DNA from 2 places in the Kineococcus deserti genome. Region 1 is predicted to be linked to the other one. Evidence: riboswitches for the same ligand, from Rfam matches in the RefSeq annotation. Region 1 holds a riboswitch; the other holds the start of a gene.
The links. Region 1 has a riboswitch for glycine ahead of gcvT (glycine cleavage system aminomethyltransferase GcvT). Riboswitches for the same ligand answer to the same signal wherever they lie in the genome.
Positions count from the first base shown of each region.

Region 2: another riboswitch for glycine. It lies ahead of gcvP (aminomethyl-transferring glycine dehydrogenase); the one in region 1 lies ahead of gcvT (glycine cleavage system aminomethyltransferase GcvT).

Region 1 is NZ_JBJLSI010000023.1:4,119-11,787, forward strand. It holds gene ACRYR2_RS16640 (SDR family oxidoreductase) at 1-40, opposite strand, end outside; gene ACRYR2_RS16645 (hypothetical protein) at 37-489, opposite strand; gene sigJ (RNA polymerase sigma factor SigJ) at 583-1,533, shown strand; gene ACRYR2_RS16655 (SDR family oxidoreductase) at 1,530-2,240, shown strand; gene ACRYR2_RS16660 (sugar phosphate isomerase/epimerase family protein) at 2,261-3,064, opposite strand; gene ACRYR2_RS16665 (sugar phosphate isomerase/epimerase family protein) at 3,129-4,127, opposite strand; gene ACRYR2_RS16670 (Gfo/Idh/MocA family protein) at 4,141-5,358, opposite strand; gene ACRYR2_RS16675 (tautomerase family protein) at 5,575-5,964, shown strand; glycine riboswitch at 6,033-6,124, shown strand; glycine riboswitch at 6,126-6,228, shown strand; gene gcvT (glycine cleavage system aminomethyltransferase GcvT) at 6,274-7,389, shown strand; gene ACRYR2_RS16685 (L-serine ammonia-lyase) at 7,393-7,669, shown strand, end outside.
Region 2 is NZ_JBJLSI010000034.1:15-7,683, forward strand. It holds gene ACRYR2_RS20455 (SMI1/KNR4 family protein) at 137-817, opposite strand; gene ACRYR2_RS20460 (ParA family protein) at 959-1,720, opposite strand; glycine riboswitch at 1,792-1,889, shown strand; gene gcvP (aminomethyl-transferring glycine dehydrogenase) at 1,996-4,869, shown strand; gene ACRYR2_RS20470 (VanZ family protein) at 4,872-5,393, shown strand; gene ACRYR2_RS20475 (NfeD family protein) at 5,399-5,881, shown strand; gene ACRYR2_RS20480 (SPFH domain-containing protein) at 5,881-6,948, shown strand; gene ACRYR2_RS20485 (cytochrome c oxidase assembly protein) at 6,920-7,654, opposite strand; gene ACRYR2_RS20490 (DUF2243 domain-containing protein) at 7,651-7,669, opposite strand, start outside.

The DNA.
Region 1 (7,669 bases):
GGCCGACGGTGCCGGTTCCTCCGGCGACGGCGATCCTCACGGGGTGACCTCCTCGGTGCGATCGGTGGTGCGATCGGTGGTGCGATCGGTGGTGCGTGCGGGGACCAGCAGGGGGAGCGCCAGCACGAGGGTGCTGGACAGGGACACCACCTGGGCGACGACGTCGACGGTGCCGAGGTGCCCCAGGTGCCCCAGGTGGTAGGCCAGGTGCGGCACCGAGTAGACCACCCACGCCAGCCCGGCGACGGTGGCCGGGCCAGGTCGTCGGTACCGCGCCGCCAGGGCGCTCGCCGCGGCCAGGGCCAGGTTCAGGGTCCCGACGTCGCGGACCAGGTGCTCGTCGAAGGGTCCGTCCAGCGCGATCCACGCGCTGAACGGGCCGGGGAACGACTGGTGGAAGGACGCCGGGAAGAACGCGGCCCACACGCCCACGTACAGGCCCAGGAACGCGAGGACGCCCAGCAGGACCCGGCGCGCGGTGAGTGTCATGCCTGGTCGACGGAGCAGGGGCCCGGAGTGTGAGGCGAGGGTGAGCCTGACGTTCTGGCGGGCTGCTCCGTCAGGAGGACGAGGAGGTGCGGGATGAGCGCTGAGGCAGACCTGGACGAGGTCCCCGGAGAGGTCCACGACGAACGGCGGCGACTGCTGTCGCTGGCCTACCGGATGCTCGGGACGACGGCCGAGGCCGAGGACGCCGTGCAGGAGACGTACGTCCGCTGGTACCGGATGACCGAGGCTGAACGGGCCGCGGTCGTGAACCCGCAGGCCTGGCTGACCCGCGTCGCCAGCCGCGTCTGCCTCGACGTGCTGGCCTCGGCCCGGCACCGCCGCGAACGGTACGTGGGGGAGTGGCTGCCCGAGCCCGTGCCCGCGGACCTGTTCGCGGGCGCCGCCGACGGCTCCGCGACGGCGCCCGTCGACCCGTTCGAGCGGATCAGCCTGGACGAGTCGGTGAGCACCGCGGTCCTCGTCGTGATGGAGGCGATGACACCGGCCGAGCGGGTCGCGTTCGTCCTGCACGACGTGTTCGCGTTCCCGTTCGCCGAGATCGCCGCGATCGTGGGCCGGACACCGGCGGCCGTGCGGCAGCTGGCCTCCTCGGCCCGCCGCCGGGTCCGCGAGCACGGAGCCGTCGGGCTGGACCGCCGCGACCACGACGACGTGGTGCGCGCCTTCGCGCACGCGGCCGGCACGGGTGACCTGGCCCGCCTCACCGCGTTGCTCGACCCCGCGGTGACGTTGCGTTCGGACGGCGGTGGGGTCGTCAGCGCCGCGCGCCGTCCGGTCCTCGGGATCGAGAACGTGGCGCGGTTCGTGCTGGGCGTCGTGCGCAAGGACGACGGGCTCGTGTTCAGCCCCGAACGCACGGGCGACGGGCTGGCGTTCGTCATCACCTCGAAGGGGGCCGTGCGGGGCGTGCTGAACCTCCGCGTCGTCGACGGCCTCGTCCGTGACGTCTGGATCCAGGTGAACCCGGGCAAGCTCCGGGCCTGGACGGCAGCGCAGCCGGTGCAGGAGGGGGGCCGGTCGTGAGGATCTTCGTCGCAGGTGGCCGTGGACAGGTCGGCGTTCCCCTGGCCGACCTGCTGCGCTCGCAGGGCCACGAGGTCGTCGTGGGGTCGCGGGCCGACGGCGTGGACGTGCTCACCGGCGCCGGTCTCGGGGCCGCGCTCGCCGGCGTCGAGGTCGTCGTCGACGTGCTGAACACCACCGAGACCGAGGCCGGGGCGGCCACGGCGTTCTTCCGGGGAACCACCGAGCGGCTGCTGGCGGCCGAGCAGAGCGCGGGGGTGCGCCACCACGTGCTGCTCTCGATCGTCGGCGCCGACCGGGCCCTGGCCAACGGCTACTACGCCGGCAAGGTCGCCGGGGAGGACGCCGTGCGGGGCGGGGACGTCCCGTTCTCGATCGTGCGGGCCACCCAGTTCGTCGAGTTCGTGCCGACCCTCGCCGACTGGCTGACCGTCGACGGTGCGGTGCTGGCGGCACGGACGCTGCTGCAACCGGTCCCGCTCGCCGACGTCGTCGACCTGCTGGCGCGGACCGCCACCGGGCGACCCTCGGGCACGACGACGGACCTGGCCGGGCCGCAGGCCGTCCCGCTCGACGAGTTGCTGCGCCGGGCGCTGGCCGACGACCCGCGGGAGGTGCGCACCGTGCAGGGCCAGTCGCTCGGGGCGGAGTCCACCGACGCGCTGGTCCCGCTGGGCGAGCACCTCACGGGTTCGCGGCGGGGGTGACGCGCACCCGGCCGGCCGGTCTACGCACGGCGGCCCAGTTCGTCCTCCACGATCGTGCGCTGGACGCCGAGCCCGGCCCACTCGTCGCCGGGTTCGGCGTCGTAGACGAGGCAGAACGGTCCGGTGTACCCGTTGTCCAGGACGGTCGAGACGCTGCGGCGGTAGTCCTCCTCGTCGACGGAGGAACCGTTCCAGTGCGCCTTGGCGTGGCAGGTCTCGGCGTAGCGGGTGACCGCGGCCAGCTCGGCGTACTTGCCCGGACCGGTCCAGTTCCCGAGGTCGACCAGCAGCCCGACGGCGCCGTCGAGGGGGTCCAGGATCGCCTCGACGTCGGCGGCGTCGGCGGTCACCCCGAGCCAGTTCTCGGTGACGAGGCGCACGTCGCCGGCGCGGGCGGCGATGCGGCCCAGGGCCTGCGAGCTCACCCGCTGGGCGTCCTCCGTGCGGGTCCTGCCGGCGACGACGCGCATCCGGCGGGCGCCGAGGGCCGCCGCGTCGTCGAGGTAGGAGGAGATCCAGGCCTCCTCGCGCGGGCCGTCCTGCGGGTGCGTCAGGTCGCCGTCGTCGACGAGCAGCGCGTCCAGGACGACGTCCGCCTCGGCCAGCGCGGCGCGCAGTTCGTCCAGGTAGCCGGCGTCGCGGTGGGGGAGGTGGAAGTGGCACAGCTGCACGGTGCGGTACCCGCGGGCGCGCAGTTCCCGGGGCAGTTCCAGCAGCGGCAGGCCGGTGGGGTCGCCCGTGGCGCCCGCGCGGAACCTCCCCAGGGTGCGGTCCAAGGACCAGGCGTGCACGGCGGCGGCCCGGGTGGTGTCGTCGGTGACCATGCCTCCAGCATGGCCGACGGGTGCCCGGCTCCGGGACCGGGCACCCTCCGACACCGGCGGGTGATCAGACGCCGGCGGACTCCGCGGCCTCCAGCAGCACGCCGGCGGCGACCTCGAGGCCCTCGACGCGGCCGAGCGAGACGTCCTCGTGCTCGATGTTGCAGGCCATGTCGGGGTCGACCTCGTGCAGGGCGCGCAGGAACTCGGCCCAGAACGCGGTGTCGTGGCCCTTGCCGAGGGCGACGAAGTCCCACGCGGAATCCTCCGGCCACTCGTTGACCCACTCGTCGCCGCCGAGGTTCGTGCGGTCCTCGCTCGGGTCGAGGCGGCGGAACCGGTTGTCCAGCACGCCGTAGACCGCGGCGGCGGGGTTGATCCGGACGTCCTTGGCGGCGGCGTGGAACACCAACGGCCCCAGGTCGCGCACGACGGCGACGGGGTCCATCTGCTGCCAGAACAGGTGCGAGGCGTCGAGTTCGACGCCGACGTTCGTGGCGCCGGTGCGCTCGACCAGCTCGCGGATCCCGGCCGGGTTGAACACCAGGTTCTGCGGGTGCAGTTCGAGGGCGACCTTCACGTCGTGGTCGCGGGCGAGCGCGTCGATCTCCTTCCAGAACGGGACCGCCACCGACCACTGGTGCTCCAGGACGTCGAGCGCGGCGGAGTTCCAGGCGTTGACGATCCAGTTCGGGCGGGTCGCGCCGGGCTCGCCGCCGGGCAGACCGGACATCGTCACGACGCGGTGCTCGCCGAGACGGTGGGCCAGCCGGATCGAGCGGCGCACGTCCTCGGCGTGCTCGTCGCCGATGGCCTCGTCCGGGTGCAGCGGGTTGCCGTTGCAGTTCAGGCCCGCGAGGGAGACGCCGGTGCCCTCGAAGGTCCCGAGGAAGTCGTCGCGTGCGGTGTCGCTGACGAGGATGTCGTCGAAGGTGGGGATGTGGACCGGCGGGAGGAACCCGCCGGAGTTCAGTTCGATCCCCGTCAGGCCGAGGCCGGCGATGACCTGCAGCGCCTCGGGCAGGGGACGGTCGTGCAGGATCGCGTTGTAGACGCCCAGTTTCACGGTCTTCTCCGGATCAGTCGACGGGAACGAGTTCGCCCTTGCCGTCGGCGGCCTTCGTGACCGCCTCCAGCACGCGCAGGTTGTGCAGGCCGTGGGCCAGCGGCGGCACCACGGGCAGCCCTCCGATCGGGGTTCCGACGCCCCCGGCGACCTCGTTGAGGAACGCCCGGCACTGGAAGGTGAAGAAGTCGGCCTGGCCGTGCCCGACGCTGGGGAAGTCCATCGGCAGCCCACCGGCGACGTAGGGGTGCCCGGGGCCGACGAGGACCTGCCGGTACCCGTTGATCACGCCGGGTGCCGTGGAGTCGGCGATGGTGAACTCGCCGGTCCGGTTCAGGTCGAACGCCCCGGCGCCGTTCTCGGTGAAGATCTCGAACCCCAGCCCGTTGGGCAGGCCGTGTGCGATGCGGGACACCGAGAAGGTGCCCGTGGCGCCGCCCGCGAAGGAGGCGGTGAACGTGACCAGGTCCTCGTTCTCGACGTCCTCGAACTCGGTGCCGACCTCGGCCATGGCGTGTCCGACGACCGCGCCGACGGGTTTCGGCCGGCGCGTGGTGACCTGTGAGAAGACGGTGCCGCGCACCGACTCCAAGGGGCCGCAGAAGAACTCGCCCAGGTCGACCAGGTGGCTGCCGATGTCGGCCAGGGCGCCGGAACCCGGCCCGCCCTTGTACCGCCAGCTGATCGGCGCGTCCGGGTTCGCCGCGTAGTCGCACCAGTAGTGCCCGTTGAAGTGGCGGACCGCGCCGAGGTGGCCGTTCAGGACCTGCTCGCGCAGGGCGTTGATCGCGGGGGAACGGCGGTAGGTGAAACCGACGGCGGCGACCTGGTCGGGACGGGCGGCGGCCGCGGCCACCATCGCCTCGGCGTCGGCGACCGAGGGGGCCAGCGGCTTCTCGCACAGCACGTGCTTGCCGGCGGCGAGCAGGCCCTCGACGACCTCGCGGTGCAGGTGGTTGGCGACGACGACGCTCACGGCGTCGATGTCGTCGGCCTCGGCGACCGCCTGCCACGACGTCTCGGGGCGGTCGTAGCCGTAGCGGGCCGCCGCGGCCGTCGCGAAGGGTTCGTGGGCGTCGGCGACGGCGACGAGGCGGACGGGGGGCAGGCCCTCGCCGTAGGGGCCACCGGTCAGCGTCGTGGCGGCGCGGTAGCCGGCGAGGTGGGCGCGGCCGGCCATGCCGGCCCCGATGACGGCGACCCCGAGGGGACGCGCAGGTGTGGCAGACATCGTCGTGAGCCTTCCGGGAAGGGCGGGTGGAGGAGTTCCGCGCCGTCGTCGGCGCGGCTTTCAAACCGGTTTGAAAGAGCACGGCAAGAATCGGTTCGAACGCCGCCGCTGTCAAGCCGCCCGAGGCCGTTGGTCGTGCGGGCGACGACGGGGGTTCCGTGCGCGGCCGCTCTCATGTCAGAATGACAGGACAAAGTTGTCGTCCTGGAGGTGCCCGTGCCCCTGCTCCGCTTCGACCTCGTCGCCGGCCGCAGCCCCGAGGAGCTGCGTGCCCTGCTCGACGCCGCCCACGACGCCGTCGTGGAGGCGTTCGAAGTCCCCGGTGGTGACCGCTACCAGGTCGTCCACCAGCACCCGCGCGGCGAGCTCGTCGTGCACGACACCGACCTCGGCATCGAGCGCACCGACGCCGTGGTGCTGCTGCAGATGACCAGCCGGCAGCGCAGCCGGGAGCAGAAGGAGGCGTTCTACCGCCTGCTCACCCGCAACCTCGAGAAGGAGTGCGGCATCGCCCCCAGCGACGTCGTCGTCTCCGTCGTGGAGAACTCCGACGCCGACTGGTCCTTCGGGCACGGCCGGGCCCAGTTCCTCACCGGGGAGCTGTAGCCGGTCCGCAGCTGGTCGGCGCGGCGGTCGTGTGTCACGCTTCTGCTCAGAACTGAACACACGGCCGCTGCGCCCCGGCGGGAGAGTCCCACCCCGCGCGGTGGGCACCGAAGGAGCAACCACCCCGGAACCTCTCAGGTCCACGTACCGCCGCGGGCAGGCCGCTCTGGAAAGCAGGACCCGAGGGGGTCCTCACCGACGGGGAAAGCCGTGCGGCACGACCAGTGCCGTCGGTGAAGCTCTCAGGTCCCGTGACAGAGGGGGTCCGGTACGCGACCGCGCCGTGCGGTCGTGACGAGAGGAGCCCCCTTGGCCACGACCGCCAGGACAGTCCCGACCGCCAGCCCGCTCGCAGCGGCCCACGCGGCACTCGGTGCGTCCTTCACCGACTTCGCCGGCTGGTCGATGCCGGTGCGCTACGCCTCCGACCTCGCCGAGCACCAGGCCGTCCGCTCCAGCGCCGGCGTCTTCGACCTGTCCCACATGGGGGAGATCCGCGTCACGGGACCGCAGGCCGCGCAGGCCCTCGACGCCGCCCTCGTCGGCCGGCCCTCGACCATGCCGATCGGCCGGGCCGCCTACGGCATGGTCGTCGACCACGCCGGCGGCATCGTCGACGACCTGGTCACCTACCGGCTCGGCGAGACCGAGTTCCTCGTCGTGGCCAACGCCGCCAACGTCGAACCCGTCGTCGTCGCGATCGCCGACCGCGCCCGCCCTCACGACGCCCACGTCGCCGACGAGACCGCCCGCTGGGCCCTCGTGGCCGTCCAGGGCCCGGCGTCGGTGGCAATCGTCGACCCGCTGGTCGACGCCGACCTCACCGCGCTCGGCTACTACCGCTGCACCCCGGCGGTGCTCGACGGTGTGGACGTGCTGGTGGCCCGCACCGGCTACACCGGTGAGGACGGCTTCGAGGTGTTCGCTCCCGTCGAGCAGGCCGAGCGGGTCTGGAACCTGCTGCTGGAAGCCGCCCGCGAGCACGGCGGGGTCCCCGCCGGGCTGGCCTGCCGCGACACCCTGCGGCTGGAGGCGGGCATGCCGCTGTACGGGCACGAACTGTCCCGCGAGGTCAGCCCCTACGCGGCCGGCCTGGGCCGGATCGTGAAGCTCGACAAGGAACCCGGTGCCGTCGGGCTCGAGGCCCTGCGACGGCTCTCGGAGGAACCGCCCACGCGGGTGCTGGTGGGACTGCGCGGCAGCGGCCGCCGGGCGCCGCGCGCCGGGTACGCCGTGCTGGCCGACGGGGCCGTCGTCGGGCAGGTCACCAGCGGGGCGCTGTCGCCCACCCTGGGGTACCCCGTCGCCATGGGGTACGTCGAGGCCGCGCACGCCGCTGCCGGCACGGCGCTCACCGTCGACGTGCGCGGAACCGAGCTGCCCGTCGAGGTCGTGCAGCTGCCGTTCTACCGTCGGGACCGCTGAACCGTGGCGCTGTCCGTGTTCGACATGTTCTCGATCGGCGTCGGCCCCTCCAGTTCGCACACCGTCGGCCCGATGCGGGCGGCGCTCGCGTTCGCCGAAGGGCTCGCCGCGGACGGCGCGCTGGACCGGGTCCGGGCGATCACGGTGGACCTCCACGGCTCGCTGGGGGCGACCGGCCGCGGGCACGGCAGCGACCGCGCGGTCGTGCTCGGCCTGCTGGGGGAGCGCCCCGAACTCCTCGACCCCGACGCCGTGACGGGTCTCCTGGACGAGGTCCGCG
Region 2 (7,669 bases), on a different contig from region 1:
CCCCCCCCCCCCCCCCCCCCCCCCCCCCCCCCCCCCCCCCCCCCCCCCCCCCCCCCCCCCCCCCCCCCCCCCCCCCCCCCCCCCCCCCCCCCCCCCCCCCCCCCCCCCCGGGTTCGGTGCGTTCCGAGGGTGGTTCCTAGTCCAGCAGCTCGGCGCGGGGCAGGGCCTGCAGGGCGAAGGGGTCGGTGACCCAGTCGTGGGTGTCGGGCAGCCAGATGACGGCCGCCAGCAGCGAGTCCGCCCAGGTGCTCAGCAGGTCGTGCAGGTCGACGCGCCAGCCGTGCTGGTAGCTCTCGCCGTCCTCGGTCAGGACCAGCTGCTCGACGACGGCGCGGCTGGAGCCGAGCCGGACGGCCAGGAGTTCCTCGTCACGGGCGAACACCGGCAGCAACGCGGGCGGCGAGGCCAGTCCCGGGCCTCGTCCCGTCGCACGGCGCACGGCCTCCTCCAGCGTCAGCGGAACCCAGCCGCCGGGTCCGACCGTGGGTGCGCTGACGCGGAAGGCGGTGCGGACCGGGTCCACGCCGTCCACCGTCCGCCACCAGGCGCGAGCCCCGCGCGGGACCAGCAGACCCATCTGACGTTCGACCGCGTCCAGCCGCGCGTCGTCGACACCGGGCCGCAGCCGGGAGGCGATGTCGGCGCCGGAACGGGTCCACTGGGTCCGCAGCCGCTCGACGACCGCGACGATGCGGTCGGCGTCCGGATCGGGGGCCGGAACCCGCACGGGGGCGGGGGTCTGGACGGCCGGCGGGGCGGTGGTGCGGGCGGCGCGCACGACGCGGGGGCGTTCGACCGGGGTGTTGGACGACGTCATGGAACCTCCTTGGACCCGCAGGGCTCGCGGGGGCGCGGGACGGAACCGAGGGTTTCGATACCGGGCACACGCAGTGACTCGACCGTAAGTGCTCGACGATCTTCCCGCACGTCGGACGTCCCAGCTCCCCGCCCGGTTCCCTCAGGAGGTGAGCAGAACCCGGTCCAGCACCGCGTCGAACTGTCCCGCAAGCGTTCTGGCCGGCCGGGTCCGCAACGAGTGCAACGGCACGCCGGCGCCCTGCGACTGCGGCACCGCCACCCGGTCCGGCAGGGGTTCCAGCACCAGGTCGCCGAACAGCGCCTGCAGTTCCTCGTAGCGGAAGCGCTGCTCGCCCGAGCGGTGCACGAACCGGTTGACGACGATGCCCACGACCCGTGGCGCCGAGCGCAGGCTGCGCACCTCGCGCACCGTGCGGTCGACGGCGGCGACCGAGAACCGGCTGGCGTCCGAGACGACCAGCACCGCGTCGGCCGCCCTCCACGCCGAGCGGGTCAGCCCGTTCAGCGACGGTGGGGTGTCCAGCAGCGCGAGTTCGTGCTCGTCGACCTTGCCCAGCGCGCGCCGCAGCGCCTTCAGCGCCTCCTCGCCGGTGTCCGGGGTGTCCAGCCCGGCCGACGACGCCGACCCGGTGAGGACGTCGAGCATCCCCGGGTGGTCGTCCACCCAGCCGCTGGGCGCGACGGCCTCCTCGGCGACCCGGCGCTTGGGGGTGCGCAGGACGGCGGAGACGTCGTGGTCGCGCTGGGCGGTGACGTCCAGGCCGGACGTGGCGTCCGCCTGGGGGTCGAGGTCGACGACGAGAGTGCTGGTTCCACGGGCCAGTGCGGCGGACGCGAGCCCGAGGACGACGGAGGTCTTGCCCACCCCACCCTTGGCACTGCAGACGGCGAGGGTGATCACGGCGACAACCTACCGTCGGCCAGCCCGTACAGTGGGCACCAGCAGTTCCACCAGCAGTTCCACCAGGCCGTTCACCTCGCGTGGGAGAGATCCCGGACCGCACCAGGACCGGGGCGCCGAAGGGGCAACATCCCCGGAACCTCTCAGGCGGAAGGACCACACGAGGCAGGCCGCTCTGGAGCACACCCGGCCCGGGTGCGTGACAGACGGGGAGGTCCCGCCCGCAGTTCCAGCGACCTCCGGAGAGTCCCTTGACCTCGCCGTCCGTGCCGTCCGTGCCGTCCGCGCCCACCGCCGACCTTCCCGGCGTCACCCCCGACCCGGCGCCCGTCCCGTTCAGCGCCCGGCACATCGGGCCCGACCCCTCCGCCGTCGAGCGCATGCTGGCCGTCGTCGGCCTGTCCTCCCTCGACGACCTGGTCGACCGGGCCGTCCCGGCCGGGATCCGCGACGGCGTCCTGGACCTGCCCGGAGCGCTCGACGAGACGTCGGTGACCGCCGCCCTGCGGGCGCTGGCGGCGAAGAACCGCGTCGTGCCCTCGATGATCGGCCTGGGCTACGTCGGCACCCGCACCCCGGCCGTCGTGCGCCGCAACGTGCTGGAGGACCCGGCCTGGTACACGGCCTACACGCCGTACCAGCCGGAGATCTCCCAGGGCCGGCTGGAGGCCCTGCTGAACTTCCAGACCGCCGTCACCGACCTCACCGGCCTGGACGTCGCCAACGCCTCGCTGCTGGACGAGGGCACCGCGGCCGCCGAGGCCATGACGCTGGCGCGGCGCACGTCCAAGGCGCCGGCGGGTGCCGTGTTCGCGGTCGACGCCGACGTGCTGCCGCAGACGCTGGCCGTCCTGCGCACCCGCGCCGTCCCGCTCGGCATCGAGCTCGTGACGGTCGACCTCGACGCGCCCGAGCCGCTGGCGGCCGTCGGGAACGTCTTCGGGGTGCTCCTGCAGTACCCCGGGACCTCCGGCAAGGTCCGCGACCTCGCCCCGGTGGTGGCCGCCGCGCACGCCCGCGGGGCGATCGCCGTCGTGGCCGCCGACCTGCTGGCCCTGACGCTGGTGCAGGCACCGGGCGAGTTCGGCGCCGACGTCGCCGTGGGCTCCAGCCAGCGGTTCGGGGTCCCGATGGGCGCCGGCGGCCCGCACGCGGCGTACCTGGCCGTCCGCAAGGGACTGGAACGCTCGCTGCCGGGCCGGCTGGTCGGGGTCTCGGTCGACGCCGACGGCAACCCCGCCTACCGCCTGGCGCTGCAGACCCGCGAACAGCACATCCGCCGTGACCGGGCGACCTCCAACATCTGCACCGCGCAGGTGCTGCTCGCGGTGATGGCCGGCTGCTACGCCGTCTTCCACGGCCCCGACGGTCTGCGGGCCATCGCCTCCCAGGTGGCCCGCCGGGCCGCGGCGCTGGCCGCCGCGCTGCGCGCCGGGGGAGTGCAGGTTGTCCACGACGAGTTCTTCGACACGGTGCTGACCCGGGTCCCGGGCCGGGCCCGCGCCGTCGTCGACGCGGCGCTGGCCGCCGGGGTGAACCTGCGGTTCGTCGACGCCGACCACGTCGGCCTCACGGTCGACGAGACCACCACGCCCGCGCACGTCGCCGCCGCCCTGACCGGGTTCGGGCTCGCGCCGGCGCAGGAGACCGCCGCCCCCGCGCTGCCGGCCGCCCTGCGCCGCACCTCGCAGTTCCTCACGCACCCGGTGTTCTCGACGCACCGGTCCGAGACGGCGATGCTGCGCTACCTGGCCCGGCTGTCCGAGGCCGACTACGCGCTGGACCGCGGGATGATCCCGCTGGGTTCGTGCACCATGAAGCTGAACGCGACCACGGAACTGGAGCCGATCTCCTGGCCCGAGTTCGCCGACCTGCACCCCTACGCCCCGGCCGACCAGCTCGCCGGAACGGCCGAACTCGTGGCCGACCTCGAACGCTGGCTGGCCGAGGTCACCGGCTACGACGCGGTCTCCCTGCAGCCCAACGCCGGATCGCAGGGGGAGTTCGCCGGGCTGCTGGCCATCCGCGCCCACCACCTCGCCAACGGCGACGCTCGGCGGACGGTCTGCCTCATCCCGAGCTCGGCGCACGGCACCAACGCCGCCAGCGCCGTCATGGCCGGGTTGAAGGTCGTGGTGGTGGCCTGCGACGAGGCCGGCAACGTCGACCTGGCCGACCTGCGCGCCAAGGTCGCCCAGCACGCCGACGACCTCGCCGCCCTCATGGTCACCTACCCCTCCACCCACGGGGTGTACGAGGAGTCGATCCGCGAGGTCTGCGCGCTCGTGCACGACGCGGGCGGGCAGGTCTACGTCGACGGGGCCAACCTCAACGCGCTCGTCGGGCTGGCCCGGCCCGGCCGGTTCGGCGCCGACGTCTCGCACTTGAACCTGCACAAGACGTTCTGCATCCCGCACGGCGGCGGGGGCCCGGGCGTGGGGCCCGTCGCGGTGCGCTCGCACCTGGCGCCGTTCCTGCCCTCCACCTCGCCACAGGCCCAGCAGGACGGTCAGGGCGTCGGCATGGTGTCCGCCGCACCGTTCGGGTCGGCCGGGATCCTGCCCATCCCGTGGGCGTACCTGCGGCTCATGGGGCCGGACGGGCTGCGCGCGGCGACGGTGCAGGCCGTGCTGAGCGCGAACTACGTCGCCGCGCGGCTGGAGAAGGCGTTCCCGGTGCTGTACCGCGGCCCGGGTGGCCTCGTCGCCCACGAGTGCATCCTCGACCTGCGGCCGATGACCAAGGCGACGGGCGTGACCGTCGACGACGTGGCCAAGCGGCTCATCGACCACGGCTTCCACGCCCCGACCATGTCGTTCCCGGTCGCCGGAACCCTCATGGTCGAACCGACCGAGAGCGAGGACCTGGCCGAACTGGACCGGTTCTGCGACGCGATGCTCGCCATCGCCGCCGAGGTCCAGGACGTCGCCGAGGGCCGCTGGGCCGTCGCGGACTCCCCGCTGCGGCACGCCCCGCACACCGCGGCCTGCCTGGTGGGGGAGTGGAACCACCCGTACTCGCGGGCCGAGGCGGTCTACCCCGGCGGGATGGACCCGCGGCGCAAGTACTGGCCGCCGGTGCGCCGCATCGACGGGGCGGCCGGGGACCGCAACCTCGTCTGCTCCTGCCCGCCGCTGGAGGAGTACTGACCGTGGGGGCGGTCCCCACCTTCCTCGTCGAGCACGCCGAGCTGGTGCCGCTGGCGCTGGTGCTCGTCGTGGCCGGTTGCGCCGCACTGGCTCTGCTGGTGCGGCGCCGACGGACGGCCGGCTGGCTGCTCGCCCTGACGCTGGTGCCGGTGCTGGTCCTGACGCTGGCCCCGGACGACCGGGGCCGGCGCGCGGACGGCGCGGCCTGGTGCGAGGTGGGGTTCAGCGTGCCGACGCCGGGCAGCGTGGAGCTGCTGGCGAACGTCGCGCTCTTCGTCCCGCCGGCGGTGTTCGCGGTGCTGCTCGTGCGCCGTCCGGTCCTCGTGGCGCTGGGCGGATCGGCGTCGTCGGTGGTGGTGGAGGCGGTCCAGGCGGCGGCGCCGGCGCTGGGCCGGTCCTGCACCACCGACGACTGGGCGATGAACACGCTGGGCACGCTCGTCGGGGTCGTGGTGGGCGTGCTCGTGGCGGGCAGGGTCGGGGCGGCTGTGCGGCGGCTGGGTAGGATCCCCGCCAGGGGGTGATCACCATGGATTTCCTGGAGGCGTTGCTCGACCGCAGCTGGCTGCTGTGGCTGGCCTCGGCCCTGGTGCTGGGAATCCTCGAGATCACCGCCATCGACCTCGTCTTCGCCATGCTCGCCGGCGGAGCCCTCGCGGGGGCGCTCGCCGACGCCCTCGGGCTCGGTTTCGTCGGGCAGGTCCTGGTGGCCGCCGCCGTGGCGGGTCTGCTGATCGGCACGATCCGCCCCGTCCTGCTGCGCCGGTTGCACATGCCCCCCGCGGGGACGACGAACGCCGCGGCGCTGGTCGGCCGGCCGGCGCTGGTGCTGGCCGAGGTCAGCGCCCGCGGCGGGCTGGTCAAGCTCGTCGGCGAGACCTGGTCGGCGCGCTCGGCGCCGGGCACGAGCTACACCGAGGGCGAGGACGTCGTGGTCCTCGCCATCGACGGGGCCACCGCGGTGGTCGGGCAACCCGTCACCCCCGCCCAGCTGCCCGAGGAGAGAACCTGATGGACACCGTCGTGACCCTGGTCGTGCTGGTCCTCGTCATCCTGTTCGTGGTGACGGTGATCATCCGCACGATCCGGATCGTGCCGCAGGCCACGGCCGTCATCGTCGAGCGGCTCGGGCGGTACTCGCGGACGCTGGACGCGGGACTGCACTTCCTCGTCCCCTTCATCGACAAGGTGCGCGCCAACGTCGACCTGCGCGAGCAGGTCGTCTCCTTCCCGCCGCAGCCGGTCATCACCTCCGACAACCTCGTCGTCAGCATCGACACCGTCATCTACTACCAGCCGACCGACCCGAAGTCGGCCACGTACGAGATCGCGAACTACATCCAGGGCATCGAGCAGCTCACCGTCACCACGCTGCGCAACGTCATCGGCTCGCTCGACCTCGAGCAGACGCTGACCAGCCGCGACCAGATCAACGGTCAGCTGCGCGGGGTGCTCGACGAGGCCACCGGCCGGTGGGGCATCCGCGTCAACCGCGTCGAGCTCAAGGCCATCGACCCGCCCGCCAGCGTGCAGGACTCGATGGAGAAGCAGATGCGCGCCGAACGCGACCGGCGCGCGGCGATCCTGAACGCCGAGGGGCTGAAGCAGTCGCAGATCCTCACCGCCGAGGGCGAGAAGCAGTCGTCCATCCTGCGCGCCGAGGGCTCGGCCCAGGCCGCGATCCTGCGCTCGCAGGGTGAGGCCAAGGCCATCACCCAGGTGTTCGATGCGATCCACCGCGGCAACCCCGATCCGAAGCTGCTGGCCTACCAGTACCTGCAGACGCTGCCGCAGATCGCCCGCGGGGACGCGAACAAGGTGTGGATCGTGCCGAGCGAGCTGAACGACGCGCTGAAGGGTTTCGGTGCGATGTTCACCGCCCACGGTGCGGATCCCTCGGGATCCGACGGCGCGGCCCCGCGGCCGCGGGACGAGGCGCCGGAGACCGGTTTCGAGGAGGTCGTCCTGGAGGACCCGGGCGAGGCGCTGAAGCGGGCCCGCGAGGAGGCCGCCGGCGCCAGCCGCGTCGCCGAGGGCGCCACCCGCGACGTCAGCGGGGACGCCCGTCCGCAGGGTTGAGCTGCTGCAGGGCGACGGGTCCGCGCGCCGGTCGCGGTGCGCTGCGCCGGTACCAGCGGGCGAACAGGGCCACGGCGGTGGCGATCTCCACGACGTCGCCGCCGTAGTACAGCAGTTGCGCCGCCGTGCCCTCACCGGCGGCGTACAGCAGTTTGGCCACGACGCCGTGCACGGCGAACACGAACAGCAGGGCCAGCGAGCAGGGCAGGATCCCCGGTCGGCGCGGCACGGGGTCAGGGCCGACGAGGACGGCCGAGAACAGGTAGCCGGCCAGCACCATGTGCACCGTGAGGGGCCCGTGCCAGCCGTGCGGCAACGGGGCGAGGTAGTACAGGCACAATCCGCCGGCCTCCAGGGCCGTGGCCAGCGGCAACCACGTCACCGTCCGCGCCCACCGGCTGTGCAGCACGGCCACCACACCGGCACGAGCCGGGCCCGTGACGGTGCGCAGGACCAGGCTGACCGGTGCGGACAACGCCAGCAGCAACGGCGCCGCCATCGTCACCAGCAGGTGCACGGCGGTCTCCTCGAGCGCGCTGCGGACGGGCAGCAACCCCGCGGCCGCGACCGCGACCACCGCCCCGACGGCCGCCGCCGACCGCGACACTGGCCAGCGGTCCCCCCGCCGGTGCAGGCGCTGCTCCGCCCCGAGGTAGCCGGCGAGCAGCGCGCCCGCGGCGCTCAGCAGCAACCAGCCGGGGATCACGACGTCCGGGCCTCC